One region of the Brevundimonas sp. TWP2-1 genome, then DNA from elsewhere that is predicted to be linked to it. Evidence: predicted binding sites of a transcription regulator. Region 1 holds the regulator's gene; each other region holds the start of a gene.
The links. Region 1 encodes LexA, which represses DNA repair genes until DNA is damaged. Its sites were predicted from a motif close to ATGTTCNCNANNTGTTCT; they were not measured.

Region 1 (5,022 bases):
GCGACGGTGACGGTCGTCGCCTTGGGGCGGCGGAAGCGCACGACGTGGGGTAGGGCCAGGTCATCGACCGTGGGCTCGCGGTCGCGCCAAGGCGATTCGAAGGTGCGTTTTTCGGCCTTGGCTTCATCGCGCAGACGGCCGGTGTCCTCGGCAGAGGTGAAGTCACGGTAGGCGTGGCCCGTTTCGAGCAGTTGATCGACCACCTCGCGATGGCGGTCGGCGCGGCTGTACTGGAACACCGGCTCTTCGTCGGCGAACAGCTCCAGCCAGCTCAGGCCGTCGAAGATGGCCTTGACCGCCTCGTCGGTGGAGCGTTCGCGGTCGGTGTCCTCGACCCGGATCAGGAAACGCCCAGCGTGTCTCTTGGCGTACAGCCAGTTGAACAAAGCGGTTCTCGCTCCGCCGATATGCAGATAGCCTGTCGGCGAGGGGGCGAAGCGGGTGACGACAGTCGAGGAGGGTGAGGTCATAGGCGATGGGTCCGTAAGCGAGGCCCTTATACGCCCCGACGCGGCAAAGCCTACCCCCGCCGCGCGATTGCGCGCGTGGTTGGGCGAGGAGGTCGCGGCGCAGACGCTGCGATGGCGGTTGTGGGCACCGGTCGCGTTCGGCGCCGGCGCCGCGGTCTATTTCGCCCTGCGGATCGAGCCGGGGTTGTGGCCTCTGTTGCTGGGCGGAGTCGTCGCCTTTGCGGCCTGGATCGCGGCCAGGCGGCGGGGATGGGCGCGACGTCTGACCTGGCCGTTGTTGATGATGGCCTGTGTCGCCGGCGGTTTGGCGGCCGCCAAGGTCCGCACCGAAATGGTCGCCGCGCCCATCGCGCCCGCAATGAGCGAGCCGACTGTGATCGAGGCCTGGGTCGTGGACGTCGACAGTCCTGGCCAGAGGGGCGCGCGGATCGTGATCGCGCCGGTCTGGATACCCGGGCTGACGCCCGAACAGACGCCCGTGCGTTTGCGGGCGACGGTGCGGGGCGAACCGCCCAAACCAGGCGAGGCGATCCGTCTCTTCGGCATCCTCAATCCGCCACCGGCGCCGGCCAGCCCCGGCGCCTATGATTTCGGCCGCAACGCCTTCTTCCAGGGGATGGGCGGCGTGGCCTTCGCCCTGGGTGAGACACGGCCGGCCGATCTCGCGCCGCCGCCATGGCGGCTTCGGTTGGCGATGGCCGTAAATGGCGCGCGGTACGCCCTGGCGGAGCGGATCGTGGCGCGCCTGGGCGAGCGGACGGGCGGCATCGCCGCCGCCATGACCACCAGCCACGAAACCTGGATCAGTCAGGAGGACATGGACGTCATGCGGGATTCCGGCCTGGCGCACATCCTGTCGGTGTCCGGGCTGCACATGGCCATCGTCGGCGGTTTCGTCTTCTTCGCCGTGCGGCTGGGCGTGGCGGCCTGGCCTTGGCTGGCGCTGCGGGTTCCGGGCAAGAAGGTCGCGGCCATGGCGGGACTGACGGCGGTGGGCGTCTATCTGGTGGTGTCGGGTGCGCCGCCCCCGGCCGAGCGAGCGGCCATCACCGCCTCCATCGCCTTCCTGGCCATCCTGTTGGATCGCCAGGCGGTGACGATGCACGGCCTGGCCGTCGCGGCCTTCATCGTCCTGGCCATCCAGCCGGAAGCCATCGTCACGCCGGGCTTCCAGATGTCGTTCGCGGCGACCGCCGCACTGGTCGCCCTGGTCGAGGCCTGGCCCAAACGAACGCGAGAGATTTCCGCCCCGTGGCCGATCCTGGCGATCCAGCGGTTCGGCGGCTGGCTGACGGCGGCCGTCGCGGCCAGCGTCGTGGCGGGGCTGGCGACCGGGCCGTTCGCCATGCAGCATTTCAATCGCACGGCCATGTACGGGCTGTTGGCGAACCTGGGCACGTCGCCAGTCGCGGACTTCATCCTGATGCCGGCCCTGGCCATTGGAGCCGCGCTGGAGCCGCTGGGATTGGGCGGGCCTTTCCTGGCGGTTGCGGGATCGGGCGTCGATCTGATGCTGTCGATCGGAACCTGGACGGCGGGGCTGCCGGGGGCGGTGCGAACGGTGGCCAGTGCGCCGGACTATGTCCTGCCGATCGCCTTCCTGGGGGTGCTGTTCATCTGTCTGTGGCAGGGGCGGCTGCGATGGCTGGGCCTGCCGCTGGCGGCGGCGGTGCTGGTCTGGCCGCGCGCGCCGACGCCGGATGTGTGGATCGGAGACGGGGGGACAAACGCCGCATTTCATCGCGAGAGGGAGGCGGTCGTCGTCAGGCCCGGCGTCCGAGAGTTCGCCGTCGATCTGTGGTCGCGGCGGCGCGGCCTGACCATGACGGATCGGCCTGAGACGGGCTGGGTCTGCGAGCGCTTTTCTTGTCGGCCAGAAGCTGAGCGGGTCGGTCCTGTCGCGATCTGGTGGGGACGCAGGTCTCCCAGTCCGGACCAGATGGAGGCCTTATGCCGCGCGGCGCCCGTCATAAGCGTACGCGCGGTCGTCACATCAATCCCAAGTGCTTGTCAGGATCGCCTGGTGCTCGACGGCGTCGATTTCGCCAGAGGCGGCGCGGTCGAGTTATGGCGTGTCAGTCCGTCTGAAACGGGCCGATGGCGCGCCGTCTGGACGGCCGACGTGCGGGGCGACCGCCCCTGGGCACGCCAGCCGAACCCGGACGTCAGTGATAGCGGCGCATGAGGCCGACCAGCTTGCCCTGAACGGCGACCTGATCCGACCCGTAGATCTTGGTTTCATAGTTGCGGTTGGCGGGCTCCAGCGCGATGGAGGCGCCCTTCTTGCGAAGCCGCTTCAGCGTTGCGTGTTCGCCTTCGACCAGCGCCACGACGATCTCGCCCGAGGAGGCGTTGTCGGTCGATTTGATGACCACCATGTCGCCGTTCAGAATGCCCGCCTCGATCATCGAATCGCCTTCGATCTCAAGCAGGTAATGTTCGCCCGAGCCCAGCATGGATTCAGGAACGGGATAGCGCGCCGTCTCGTGCTCGATGGCGTCGATTGGCGTGCCGGCGGCGATCTTGCCCATCAGCGGCAGTTCTCGAGTGTCATTGGCCGCAAGCGGCGCCACGGCGCGGCCGCCGCCGCCTTCGATCACGTCAGGCTTGAACCCGGCCCGGCCGCGCGGCGCGCCGGCCGTGGCCTGTTCGGGCAGTTTGGTGACTTCCAGGGCTCGGGCGCGGTGGGCGAGGCGGCGGATGAAGCCGCGCTCCTCCAGCGCCGTGATCAGCCGGTGGATGCCCGACTTGGACGCCAAATCCAGCGCCTCCTTCATCTCGTCGAACGAAGGGGAGACGCCCGTCTCCTGTATCCGTTCGTGGATGAACATCAGCAGTTCGTGCTGCTTGCGCGTGAGCATCGCCAGGCCCTCATGCGCCCGCCGACGAATCGGAACGGGCCGTGAACATTTGTCGATGTTCTGTAAGTGTTCCTTCCTAATGTCAACTTAACAGCGCCCTTAGGACGCCGCGTGACGCAAGGAATGCGATCAGGCCGCCAGCAGTTGCCGCGTCGCCGCCTCGACATCCGCCTGACGCATCAGGCTCTCTCCGACCAGTATGGCCTGGGCGTGGGCGGCCGAGACGCGCTCGACATCTTCAGGCGTGAAGATGCCGCTTTCGGCGACCAGCAGGGCGCGGACCGGGCTGAGCATCGACAGGCGCTCGGTCACTTCCAGGTCGACCTCGAAGGTGCGCAGCGACCGATTATTGACCCCGACCAGATCGCCCCCGAGCGCACAGGCGCGGGCCATCTCTTCTTCGTCATGGGTTTCGATCAGGGCGTCCATGCCGAAGCGTTCGGCCTCGGACAGCAGTTCTGCAGCCAGCCGATCATCGACCATGGCCAGGATGATCAGGATGCAGTCGGCGCCCAAAGCGCGGCTCTCGGCGACCTGCCAAGGATCGACCAGGAAATCCTTGCGCAGACAGGGCAGGGCCACCGCATCGCGGGCCTGGCCCAGATAGGCGTCATCGCCCTGGAAACTGGGGCCGTCGGTCAAGACAGAGAGGCATGCCGCGCCGCCCGCCTGGTAAGCACGCGCCAGGGCCGGCGGGTCGAAGTCGGGCCGGATCAGCCCCTTGGACGGACTGGCCTTCTTGATCTCGGCGATCAGGGCGGGACGACCGGTCTCTTCTCCCACACACTCAAGGGCGGCGCGGAAACGACGCGGAGCCGAAGCGGTGCGGGCGAGAGCCTCAATCGCGTCCTGCGACGTGGCGGCCTTGCGGGCGGCGACGTCTTGGCGCTTGTAGGCGGCGATGTGGTCCAGAACGTCGGTCATGCGGGGTCTTCGCTTTCCAGCGGCGTGGAGGTGATGCGGGCCAGACGCTCCAGAGCCTCGGCGGCCCGGCCGTCGTCTATGGCGGCGGCGGCGAGGATAGCGCCTTCGGCAAGGTCGGCCGCCCGGTCCGATACCACGAGGGCGGCGGCGGCGTTCAGCAGCACGATGTCGCGGTAGGGACCTGTGGCTCCCGCCAGCAGCGCGCGCAGGGCGACGGCGTTCTCCTCGGCGTCGCCGCCACGGATGTCTGCGATGGAGGCGCGCGGCAGGCCGGCGTCCTCGGGCGTGACCTGGAAGCGGCGAACCGCGCCGTCCTTCCATTCCGCGACTTCGGTCGATCCAGAGGTCGCCAGTTCGTCCAGGCCCTGTCCATGGACCGTCCAGGCTCGGGTCGCGCCGAGCCGACCCAGCACCTCGGCCAAGGGCTCCAGCAGGCGGGGATCATAGACGCCCATGACCTGGCGTTTCGCAGATGCCGGGTTTGATAGCGGCCCCAAAAGATTGAAAACTGTGCGAAAACCAATCTCAGCTCGCACGGGCCCGACATGGCGCATGGCCCCGTGGTAGGCGGGCGCGAACAGGAAGCAGATGCCGGCCTCGTCCAGCGCCTTCCTCTGCTGAGCCTGATCCGCTATCAGGTTCACGCCCAGGATCGACAGAACGTCGGAAGACCCTGATTTCGAAGACATCGCCCGGTTGCCATGTTTGGCGACCTTCAGGCCCGCGCCGGCCAGAACGAGGGCGGCGGCCGTGGAAATGTTGTAGGT
Region 2 (5,022 bases), on a different contig from region 1:
TCGTCGGGGCGGCGGTGGTCGCGGCGGGGTTCAGCCTGTGGCCTTCGGACGAGGACCGGACGACCTGGGGCGGCTGGCTGGGCTTGATCGTGCTGGTGCTGATCCTTGGCGGGTTGATCCAGGCCTTGGCTCCAGAGGCGGCCTTCCTCTTCCTCTGGCCCGGCCTGATCGCGGCGCTCGCCGCAGCGATTGCAGCGGTGATCGGGGCCAGGCTGATATCCTGGCGCGCTCTGATCCCGGCGGCGGTCGCGACTGTGGGCGTGGGCGGATGGCTGCTGGTTCAGGGGCATGGCGTGTTTTTGGGCGTCGGCATGGACCTGCCCGGCGCGCTGGGTCTGATCGGCCTGTTGGTGGTGCTGACGGCCCGGCCGCTGGCGCCGACATCGGCAGGCGAGGTGCGGGTGATCGGCGGGCTCGCCTTCGCCGGCCTGCTGCTGGGCTGCGCCGTGGCGCTGGCGGCCCGGTTTATCTCCTGATGCCGCCGTGATTTCCGGGTCGTAGGGGTCATAAATCCGGGTTATGGGTGCGGCTGTTTTTCTTCCGGAGCCCGGGCGCGCTTGCACCACGCATACGTCAATCCGTTCACCGTCCTGTCGCTGGCGGTTGCCATCCTGGGCGCGTGGACGGCTCTGGACCTGTTCAATCGGACCCGCAGCCACCTGGGCGCGGCGCGATTGCGCTGGTTGGGTGTCGCCGCACTCGCTCTGGGCGTCAGCATCTGGTCGATGCATTTCCTCGCCATGCTGGGTTTCCATGTCGAGGAGCCGGTTTCCTATGACGCCGGCCTGACGCTGGTCTCGTTCATGCTGGCGACGGCCGGGACGGCGGCAGCCTTTCTGGCGGCGGGGACGGCAGGGCCCGCAGCATGGCGACTGGCGCCGGCGGCGCTGCTGATGGGCGGCGCGATCATCGCCATGCACTATGTCGGCATGGCCGCGATGCGGATGAATGCGACCCTGACCTATCGGCCGGGGCTGGTCGCCTTGTCGGTGGTCGTCGCCGTGGCCGCCGCCTATGCCGCCCTGATCGCCGCCCGTCAGGAGCGCGACAGGGCCTGGCGCGGCGTCGCCGCCGTCATCCTGGGGTTGGCCATCGTCTCCATGCACCATATCGGCATGGCGGCCCTGACGGTGACCGCCAACGCCGGTGGGGCGCCGGTCGAGGGCGGGGCCTCTCCGGTGGTGCTGGCGGTCGCGGTGACGGCGGGCGCGGTCACCCTTTTGTTTCTCGCCGTCGGCGCCTCCATGGCGGACCAGAGGGCCAACGTCCTGGCCGCCGTGGACGCCGGAGGCGTCGGCTTCTGGGAGGCGACGCTGCCGATGAAGGCGCCGGTCATGTCCCGCAGAGCCAGGGAGATCCTGTCCATCGACCCCGCCGAGCGCCTCGGCCCCAGAGAGATCGGCGACCGCCTGTCTCCCGAGGATCTGCCGCGGCATCGCCAGGCGCTGGAACAGGCCATCGCGGGGACCGGCGAATACGATCAGGAATGGTTCCTGCCGGGGTCCGGCCGGTGGATACATCTGCGCGGGCGGATGATCCGCAGTCGCTCGGGGCGGCCCCTGAAGATGTCCGGCGTGATCACCGACATCACCGACCGCCGAGAAGCCTTCGCCGCCCTGGCCGACAGCGAACGGTTGCAGTGGGTGTTGATCAACGAGCTCAATCACCGGGTCAAGAACACCTTGGCCACGGTGCAGTCGATCGCCCGACAGACCGCCCGGCGGACGCCGGACGTGGCCACCTTCACCACCCTGTTCGAGGCGCGGCTTCTGGCGCTGTCCAACACCCAGAACCTGCTTACGGCCGGCAACTGGGAACGCGTCGATCTGCGCGCCATGCTGGCCCAGGAACTGGCGCCCTATGCCGAGGAGCAGGTGCGCCTGACTGGCCCCGACGTCGATCTGAACGCCCAGCAGACCTTGGGGATGGGGATGGTGTTCCATGAGCTGGCGGTGAACGCCGCCAAATACGGCGCCCTGGCGAATGCGACGGGATGCGTTCGCGTCGATTGGTCGGTGGCGGACCGTCACCTTCTGCTGGATTGGGTCGAAAGCGGCGGACCACAGGTGCAGCCGCCACAGCGGCGGGGCTTCGGCTCGGCCCTGATCGAGTCCACCGTCAACCGATCCCTGGGCGGGTCGTCGGCCATGGCCTATCTGCCCGAAGGCCTCAGCTTCAGCGTCAGGTTGCCATTGTAGCCTGCGTCAAAAACGGACGTGGCCTTTCGATGTTCCTGTTTTGATCGACGAGAACATCTTGTGAACCAGAACAAACCATGCACATAGTCGTCCTCACGAAACGGGGGCGGGTCCAGGCGGGTCTCTCCCAAGCTTAATGACGGGAATCATGGCAAGGGAGACAAAGGCAATGGCTTCACAGGCAGCACTCAAGTTGGTGGGCAAGGACGACGGCGACAAGCAACGCGCCCTGGAGGCGGCGATCGCGCAGATCGATCGCGCCTTCGGCAAGGGGTCGGTGATGAAACTGGGCAAGGGCGGGGTCGCCGACGTGATCCCCTCGGTGTCCACCGGATCGCTGGGTCTGGATATGGCGCTCGGCATCGGCGGCCTGCCGCGCGGGCGGGTGATCGAGGTGTTCGGCCCTGAATCCTCGGGCAAGACGACCCTGGCCCTGCATACGGTGGCCGAGGTTCAGAAGGCCGGCGGCGTCGCCGCCTTCGTGGACGCCGAACACGCGCTGGATCCCGGATACGCCCAGAAGCTGGGCGTCAATCTGGACGATCTGCTGGTGTCGCAGCCCGACACCGGCGAACAGGCGCTTGAGATCGTCGATACGCTTGTGCGCTCCGGCGCGGTGGACATTGTGGTGATCGACTCCGTCGCGGCGCTTACGCCGCGCGCCGAGATCGAGGGCGAGATGGGCGACAGCCTGCCGGGCCTTCAGGCGCGTCTGATGAGCCAGGCGCTGCGCAAGCTGACGGCGTCCATCTCCAAGTCGAACTGCATCGTCCTGTTCATCAACCAGATCCGTCACAAGATCGGCGTCATGTACGGCTCGCCCGAGACGACGACGGGCGGCAATGCGCTGAAGTTCTACGCCTCGGTGCGCCTGGACATCCGCCGCACCGGCGCGATCAAGAACCGCGACGAGGTGGTCGGCAACACCACCCGGGTCAAGGTGGTCAAGAACAAGGTCGCCCCGCCGTTTCGCGAGGTCATCTTCGACATCATGTACGGCGAGGGCATCTCCAAACTGGGCGAGATCATCGACTTGGGCGTCAAGGCCGGGATCATCGAGAAGTCGGGCAGCTGGTTCAGCTATGACTCGACCCGGATCGGTCAGGGCCGCGAGAATGTGCGCGAGTTCCTGAAACAGAACCCCGACATCGCCGCCTCGATCGAGAAGGCGGTGCGGGCTTCGACCAATAAGATCGCCGACGAACTGCTGGGCACGCCCGAGCCGGACGAAGGCCAGGATCTCGAAGGCTGACGCCAAGACAAGAGGCGGAGCGGCCGGGGCGGACCTTGCAGGTTCGCTCCGGCTGAGGCCCGGCCTTTCACCCTACTCCGTCGCCCCAGCGACCCGCCACCGACCCCGCGAAGGGCGGCGGAGCGACCCGCTCGACCTCGTGTCGGGCGGGTCTTTTTCTTTAGCTCTCGTCATCCTCCGGCGAGCGCAGCGAGACCGGGGGACCCAGCGGCGCCGAAGGCGAAATCTCTCCGCCGCGCGATGCGGGAACATAGAGTCCGCGACAGGTTCGCGCTCACGCGCGCCGCTGGGTCCCCCAATCTGCGCCGCGAAGACGCGGCTTGTCGGAGGATGACGAAAGTGAAGAAGCCGCATCTCTGAAACAAAAACGGGCGACCCGAAGGCCGCCCGTTCCGTAGTCTGACGATGTCCGCAACCGATCAGGCGGCGGCCCTCTCCGGAGCGAACTTGCCGTAGAAGGTCTCGTTTTTGGCGGCCATGTCGCGCAGCAGCTGCGGGACCTTGAAGCGGTCGCCGTACGTTGCGGCCAGACGGTCCGCCGTCTCCACGAACTTCGCCAGGCCGATGCCGTCGATCATGCTGATGGGGCCGCCGGTCCAGGGCGCGAAGCCCCAGCCCAGGATAGCGCCCAGGTCGGCTTCGCGCGGATCGTCGATGACGCCCTCGGCCCAGCAGCGGGCGACCTCGACAGCCTGGCGATACAGCAGGCGGGTCTTCAATTCGTCGATCTGCGCAAAGGCGGTCGCCTCTTCGGGCTTGTCGATACCTTTGGTGGTCGGCGCCAGGTCGCTCAGCCCCTTCCAGATCGTCTTGGGCTTCTGGTCATAGTCGTAGAAGCCCTTGCCGTTCTTGCGGCCGAAGCGTCCACCCTCGACCATGGTGGCGACGATCTGTTCGCCCTCGTTGGCGACGTATTTGTCGCCGAGGTCGGCCTTGGTCTGTTTGGCGATCTTGTAGGACAGGTCCAGGGCGACGTCGTCGTGCATCTCCAGCGGGCCGCGCGGCATGCCGGTCATCCGCCCGACATTGTCGATCAGGGCCGGGCCGTAGCCTTCCTCCAGCATCGCCATGCCCTCCATTAGGAAGGTGGAGAAGCAACGCGAGGTGTAGAAGCCGCGGCTGTCGTTGACGACGATCGGGGTCTTCTTGATCTTCAGCACATAGTCCAGCGCCTTGGCGATGGCGGCCTGACCCGTCTTTTCGCCCAGGATGATCTCGACTAGCATCATCTTGTCGACGGGCGAGAAGAAGTGGATGCCGATGAAGTCCTCGGGACGGACCGAGGCCTCGGCCAGACCCGTGATTGGCAGGGTCGAGGTGTTGGAGCCGAAGACGGCGCCCTCGACCAGTTGGGCCTCGGCGCGCTTGGTCACGTCGGCCTTGATCTCGCGGCTTTCGAACACGGCCTCGACCACAAGGTCCGACCCCTTGATGTGGTCATAGTCGGTCGTGGCGGTGACCAGGGCCAGGGTGGCGTCATACTTGTCTTGCGTCATCTGCCCGCGCGACAGGCGCTTCTTCAGCAACTCTTCGACATGAGCCTTGCCCTTGTCGGCGGCTTCCTGGGTCTGA
Region 3 (5,022 bases), 260 kb from region 1:
GGTCTGCGGATCGACCATCTGCTGCTCAACGACCCCGCCGCCGAACGCCTGACCGACGCCGGCGTCGATCGCGCGGTCCGCGGTGCCGAGGGCGCCAGCGACCATGCGCCGGTCTGGATCGACCTGGCCTGACAAGACCGATCAAAACCACTTCAAGTCAGCCGGCCGCCGCAGCGATCGTCAGGCGGCCAGGGTCCGGAAGGTAATGGAATAGCGCAAGGCCGTCATCGGCGTGATCGAATGCTCCCAGACCGCCCGCGCCTCTCCCGACAATCGATAGGCCGAGCCGCACGCCAGGGGCGCGTTTCTGCGCAAAAAGCCCGTCCCCTCGCGACGGCGCAGCCGCATCACGCAGGGCGCCAGCAAAGACAGGCCCAGGATCTCGCCATAGACGGGGCGGTCGCGATGCCAGCCGATGCCCGCGCCCGGCTGATATTCATTGACCAGAACCTGGACGAAGGCCGCGCCGTCCAGATCCAAACGCTTCGCCAAGCGCGCCATCAAATCCGAGAGAAACCCCGGCCATCCCGCGCCGTCGCCCTCGCGGTCGAAGGCGGCGATCCGGCGATGACCGAGGTAGCCCAGATGCTCATAGGGCTTGAACGCGAGCGTCTGGAGCGCCTCGACCAGCGCGGCCTGTTCGGGCGCCGACAGGACGTCGGCCCAATAGTCGAACCCCGCCACGACCGGCGCAAATACAGGCGCCTCTCCGAACAGGTCGATCTGCGCCGAGCCGGTCACGACAGGGCCAGTTGTTTCGCCGCCGCGCCCGTCGTCTCCAGATTGGACAGGCTGACCCCGACCAGCCGCACGCCACGGGTCGGCGGATAGAGGGACCGGACCAGCAGCCGACTGACGTCGCGCAAGGCTTCTCTGGAGGCCACAGGCTCGGACAGGGACCGGCTTCGGGTCGATTGCTGGAAGTCGGCCCATTTGACCTTGACGGTGACGGTCCGCCCGCGACTGCCCGCCTTTTCGCACCAGGCCCAGACCTCGTCCGCCATCGCCGCCACTCCGGCCTCGATCGCCTCGGGCTCGGTCAGGTCGGAGGCGAAGGTGGTTTCCGACCCGCTCGACTTGCGCGTCCGGTCCGGATTGACCGGCCGATCGTCATCGCCGCGAGCGATGGCGTAATACCAGGGCCCGGACTTGCCGAAATGATGCTGGAGAAAGGCCAGGGACTGGGGGCGCAAATCCGCGCCGGTGCGGATCCCCAGACGCTCCATCTTGGCGGCGGTCACCGGCCCCACGCCGTGAAACCGCTGAACCGGCAGGGCCTCGACGAAGGCCTCGCCCCGCCCAGGCGCCACGACGAACTGACCGTTGGGCTTTCTCTGGTCCGAGGCCAGCTTGGCCAGGAACTTGTTGTAGGAGATCCCGGCCGAGGCGGTCAGGCCGGTCGCCTCCAGAATTCGCCGCCGGATCGCTTCCGCCGTCGCCGAGGCGGTGCCCAGGCCGCGCCGATCGGCGGTCACATCGAGGTAGGCCTCGTCCAGCGACAGGGGCTCGATCAGGTCGGTGTAGTCGGCGAAGATCGCGTGAATCTGCGCCGAGACCGCGCGATAGACCTCGAAGCGCGGCGGGGCGAAGACCAGGTCCGGGCATTTGCGCAGGGCGGTCGTCGAAGGCATGGCCGAGCGCACCCCGAACCGACGCGCCTCGTAACTGGCGGCGGCGACCACGCCGCGCGCCGCCGCATGGCCCACCGCGACCGGCCGCCCGCGCAGGGTCGGATCGTCCCTCTGTTCGACGGAGGCGAAGAAGGCGTCCATGTCCACATGGACGATCTTGCGGATGGCCGATCCCTGCATGACGCCCTGCATATCAAGACGAGAACAAAAAGGAAACATTTTTGCAAGGCCACGCTTGCCTTCCGCCGTTCGGCGGTGCTGTCGAGGACGCCAACACCCGCGAACCCTCATGTCCTACGTCGAGCTTCAAGCCACCTCGCACTTCTCCTTCCTGCGCGGCGCCAGCAGTTGCGAGCTGCTGTTCGAACAGGCGCGGCTGTGCGGGCTGGAGGCCCTGGCCATCGTCGACCGCAACTCCCTGGCCGGGATCGTGCGCGCCCATGAGGCGGCCAAGGCCTCGGGCGTGCGGCTGATCGTCGGCTGCCGCCTCGACCTGGCCGATGGGACCGGCCTGCTCGTCTATCCGACCGACCGCCCCGCCTATTCCCGTCTCACCCGTCTGCTGTCCCTGGGCAAACGTCGCGCCGGCAAGGCCCAATGCCATCTCGACTGGGCCGACCTGAAGGACTGGGCGCAAGGCCTGATCGCCGTCCTCGTCCCGGACGAGGCGGACGACGCCTGCGCCGCACGGCTGCGAAAGCTCACGACGACCTTCCCGACCGGCGCCTATCTGGCCCTGACGCTGCGGCGACGCCCCGGCGATGCGCTGCGCCTGCACGACCTGTCCACCCTGGCGTCCCAGGCCGGCGTGCCGACCGTCGTGACCAATGACGTCCTCTTCCATCATCCGGACCAACGCCTGCTGCAGGACGTCGTCACCTGCGTGCGTCACGGCTGCACCATCGACGAACTGGGGTTTCGGCGCGAACGCCATGCGGACCGCTATCTGAAGCCTCCCGCCGAGATGCGCCGCCTGTTCAAGGCCTATCCCGAGGCCCTGGCCCGCTCGGTCGAGATCGCCGACCGGTGCCGCTTCTCGCTCGACGAACTGGCCTATCAATATCCCGACGAGGTCTCGACGCCGGGCATGACGCCGCAGCAGACCCTGGAACAGCTGACCTGGGCCGGCGCCGCCGATCGCTATCCGGAAGGGCTGCCGGACAGCGTACGCCGGACCCTGCGTCACGAGCTCGATCTGATCGGCAAGCTGGACTATGCGCCCTATTTCCTGACGGTCCATTCGATCGTCCGCTTCGCCCGCAGCCGCGACATCCTGTGCCAGGGGCGCGGCTCGGCCGCCAACTCCGCCGTCTGCTACGTCCTGGGCATCACCTCGATCGACCCCGGGCGCAACGACCTGCTGTTCGAGCGCTTCGTCAGCCAGGAGCGCAAGGAGCCGCCGGACATCGATGTCGACTTCGAGCATGAGCGGCGCGAGATCGTCATGCAGTGGATCTTCGAGACCTACGGCCGCAACCACGCCGCCCTCTGCGCGGTCGTCACCCGCTATCGGTCGCGCGGCGCCCTGCGCGACGTCGGCAAGGCGCTCGGCCTCAGCGAGGACCTGATCAAGACCCTGTCGTCCCAGGTCTGGAGCTATTCCAGCGAAGGGGTCGAGGACAAGCACGTCGAAGGCCTGAACCTCAATCTGGAGGACCGCCGGATTCGGCTGGCGCTCGACCTGTCACGTCAGCTGATCGGCGCCCCGCGCCACCTCAGCCAGCATCCCGGCGGCTTCGTCCTGACCCGGGACCGCCTGGACGATCTGGTCCCGATCGAGCCCGCGGCGATGAAGGACCGCCAAGTCATCGAATGGGACAAGGACGACATCGACGTCCTGAAGTTCATGAAGGTCGATGTCCTGGCGCTGGGCATGCTCAGCTGCATGAAGCGTGGTTTCGATCTTCTGGCCGAGCACAAGGGGATCGCGCTCGACCTGGCCACCATTCCGGCCGAGGACCCCAAAACCTACGCAATGATCAGGAAGGCCGACACCCTGGGCGTCTTCCAGATCGAGAGCCGAGCCCAGATGGCCATGCTGCCCCGGATCAAGCCCCGCACCTTCTATGATCTGGTCATCGAGGTCGCCATCGTCCGCCCCGGCCCGATCCAGGGCGACATGGTCCACCCCTACCTCCGGCGCCGCGAGGGCAAGGAGGCGGTCGTCTACCCCAAGCCCGAGCTGGAGAAGGTGCTCGGCAAGACCCTGGGCGTGCCCCTGTTCCAGGAACAGGCCATGCGGGTCGCGATCGAATGCGCCGGCTTCACGGCCTCGGAGGCCGACCAGCTTCGGCGCGCCATGGCGACGTTCAAATTCACCGGCGGGGTCAGCCATTTCAAGGACAAGCTGATCAACGGCATGGTCGAGCGAGGCTACAAGGCCGAGTTCGCCGAAAAGACCTTCAGCCAGCTCGAAGGCTTCGGCTCCTATGGCTTTCCCGAAAGCCACGCCGCCTCCTTCGCCCTGATCGCCTACGCTTCGTCCTGGCTCAAATGCCACCACCCGGACGTCTTCTGCGCCGCCCTGCTCAACGCCCAGCCGATGGGCTTCTACGCCCCGGCCCAGATCGTCCGCGACGCCCAGCAGCATCAGGTCGAGATCCGCCCGGTCTGCGTGAACGCCAGCCGCTGGGACTGCACCCTGGAGCCCGGCGGTTCGGATGGCCGTTTGGCCGTCCGCCTGGGCTTCCGGATGGTGCGCGGACTGGCGAACGCGGACGCCGCCCGTATCCTGGCGGCCCGAACGGTCGGCGCCTTCCGCTCGGTCGACGACCTGTGGCGACGCGCCGGCGCCCAGGCCTCAAGCCTGGTCCGACTGGCCGAAGCCGACGCCTTCCGCCCGGCCCTGTCCCTCGACCGCCGCGACGCGCTGTGGGCCATCAAAGCCCTGCGCGATGAGCCCCTGCCCCTCTTCGCCGCCGCCGACGCCCGCGATCCGCAGCCCGAAATTCAAGAACCCGACGCCGACCTCAAACCCATGACGCCGGGCCGCGAGGTGGTCGAGGACTACAGCCATCTCGGCCTGACCCTGCGCGACCATCCGCTCAGCTTCCTGCGCGGCGAGCTCCAGACCCGCCACGTCATGACCTGCGCCGATGCGACAGGGATGCGCGACGGACGCCTGACCCGGGTCGCCGGCCTGGTGCTGGTGCGCCAGAAGCCCGGCAGCGCCAAGGGGGTGATGTTCATCACCATCGAGGACGAGACCGGGGTGGCCAATCTGGTGATCTGGCCCAGCCTTTACGAACAGCAACGCCGCATCGTCCTGTCGGCGACCATGCTCGTCGTCGACGGCAAGGTTCAGCGCGAAGGCGAGGTCGTCCATATCGTCGCGACCAAACTCCATGACGCGTCCGGCCTGCTCGCTTCGGTCGGCGATCGGGGCTCGGCC

Region 2: a site for LexA is predicted at 2,249-2,266, ahead of recA (recombinase RecA). Genes of this name have one in related genera too.
Region 3: a site for LexA is predicted at 1,833-1,850, ahead of dinB (DNA polymerase IV). Genes of this name have one in related genera too.

Annotation. Positions count from the first base shown of each region.
Region 1 is NZ_JAFCWR010000001.1:510,521-515,542, forward strand. It holds gene gltX (glutamate--tRNA ligase) at 1-470, opposite strand, end outside; gene ACP7BH_RS02605 (ComEC/Rec2 family competence protein) at 550-2,655, shown strand; gene lexA (transcriptional repressor LexA) at 2,636-3,331, opposite strand; gene trpC (indole-3-glycerol phosphate synthase TrpC) at 3,461-4,255, opposite strand; gene trpD (anthranilate phosphoribosyltransferase) at 4,252-5,022, opposite strand, start outside.
Region 2 is NZ_JAFCWR010000002.1:971,150-976,171, reverse strand. It holds gene ACP7BH_RS15175 (M20/M25/M40 family metallo-hydrolase) at 1-476, shown strand, start outside; gene ACP7BH_RS15170 (MHYT domain-containing protein) at 558-2,198, shown strand; gene recA (recombinase RecA) at 2,368-3,450, shown strand; gene ACP7BH_RS15160 (3-hydroxyacyl-CoA dehydrogenase NAD-binding domain-containing protein) at 3,870-5,022, opposite strand, start outside.
Region 3 is NZ_JAFCWR010000001.1:765,675-770,696, forward strand. It holds gene ACP7BH_RS03950 (exodeoxyribonuclease III) at 1-132, shown strand, start outside; gene ACP7BH_RS03955 (alpha-ketoglutarate-dependent dioxygenase AlkB) at 181-741, opposite strand; gene dinB (DNA polymerase IV) at 738-1,811, opposite strand; gene ACP7BH_RS03965 (error-prone DNA polymerase) at 1,921-5,022, shown strand, end outside.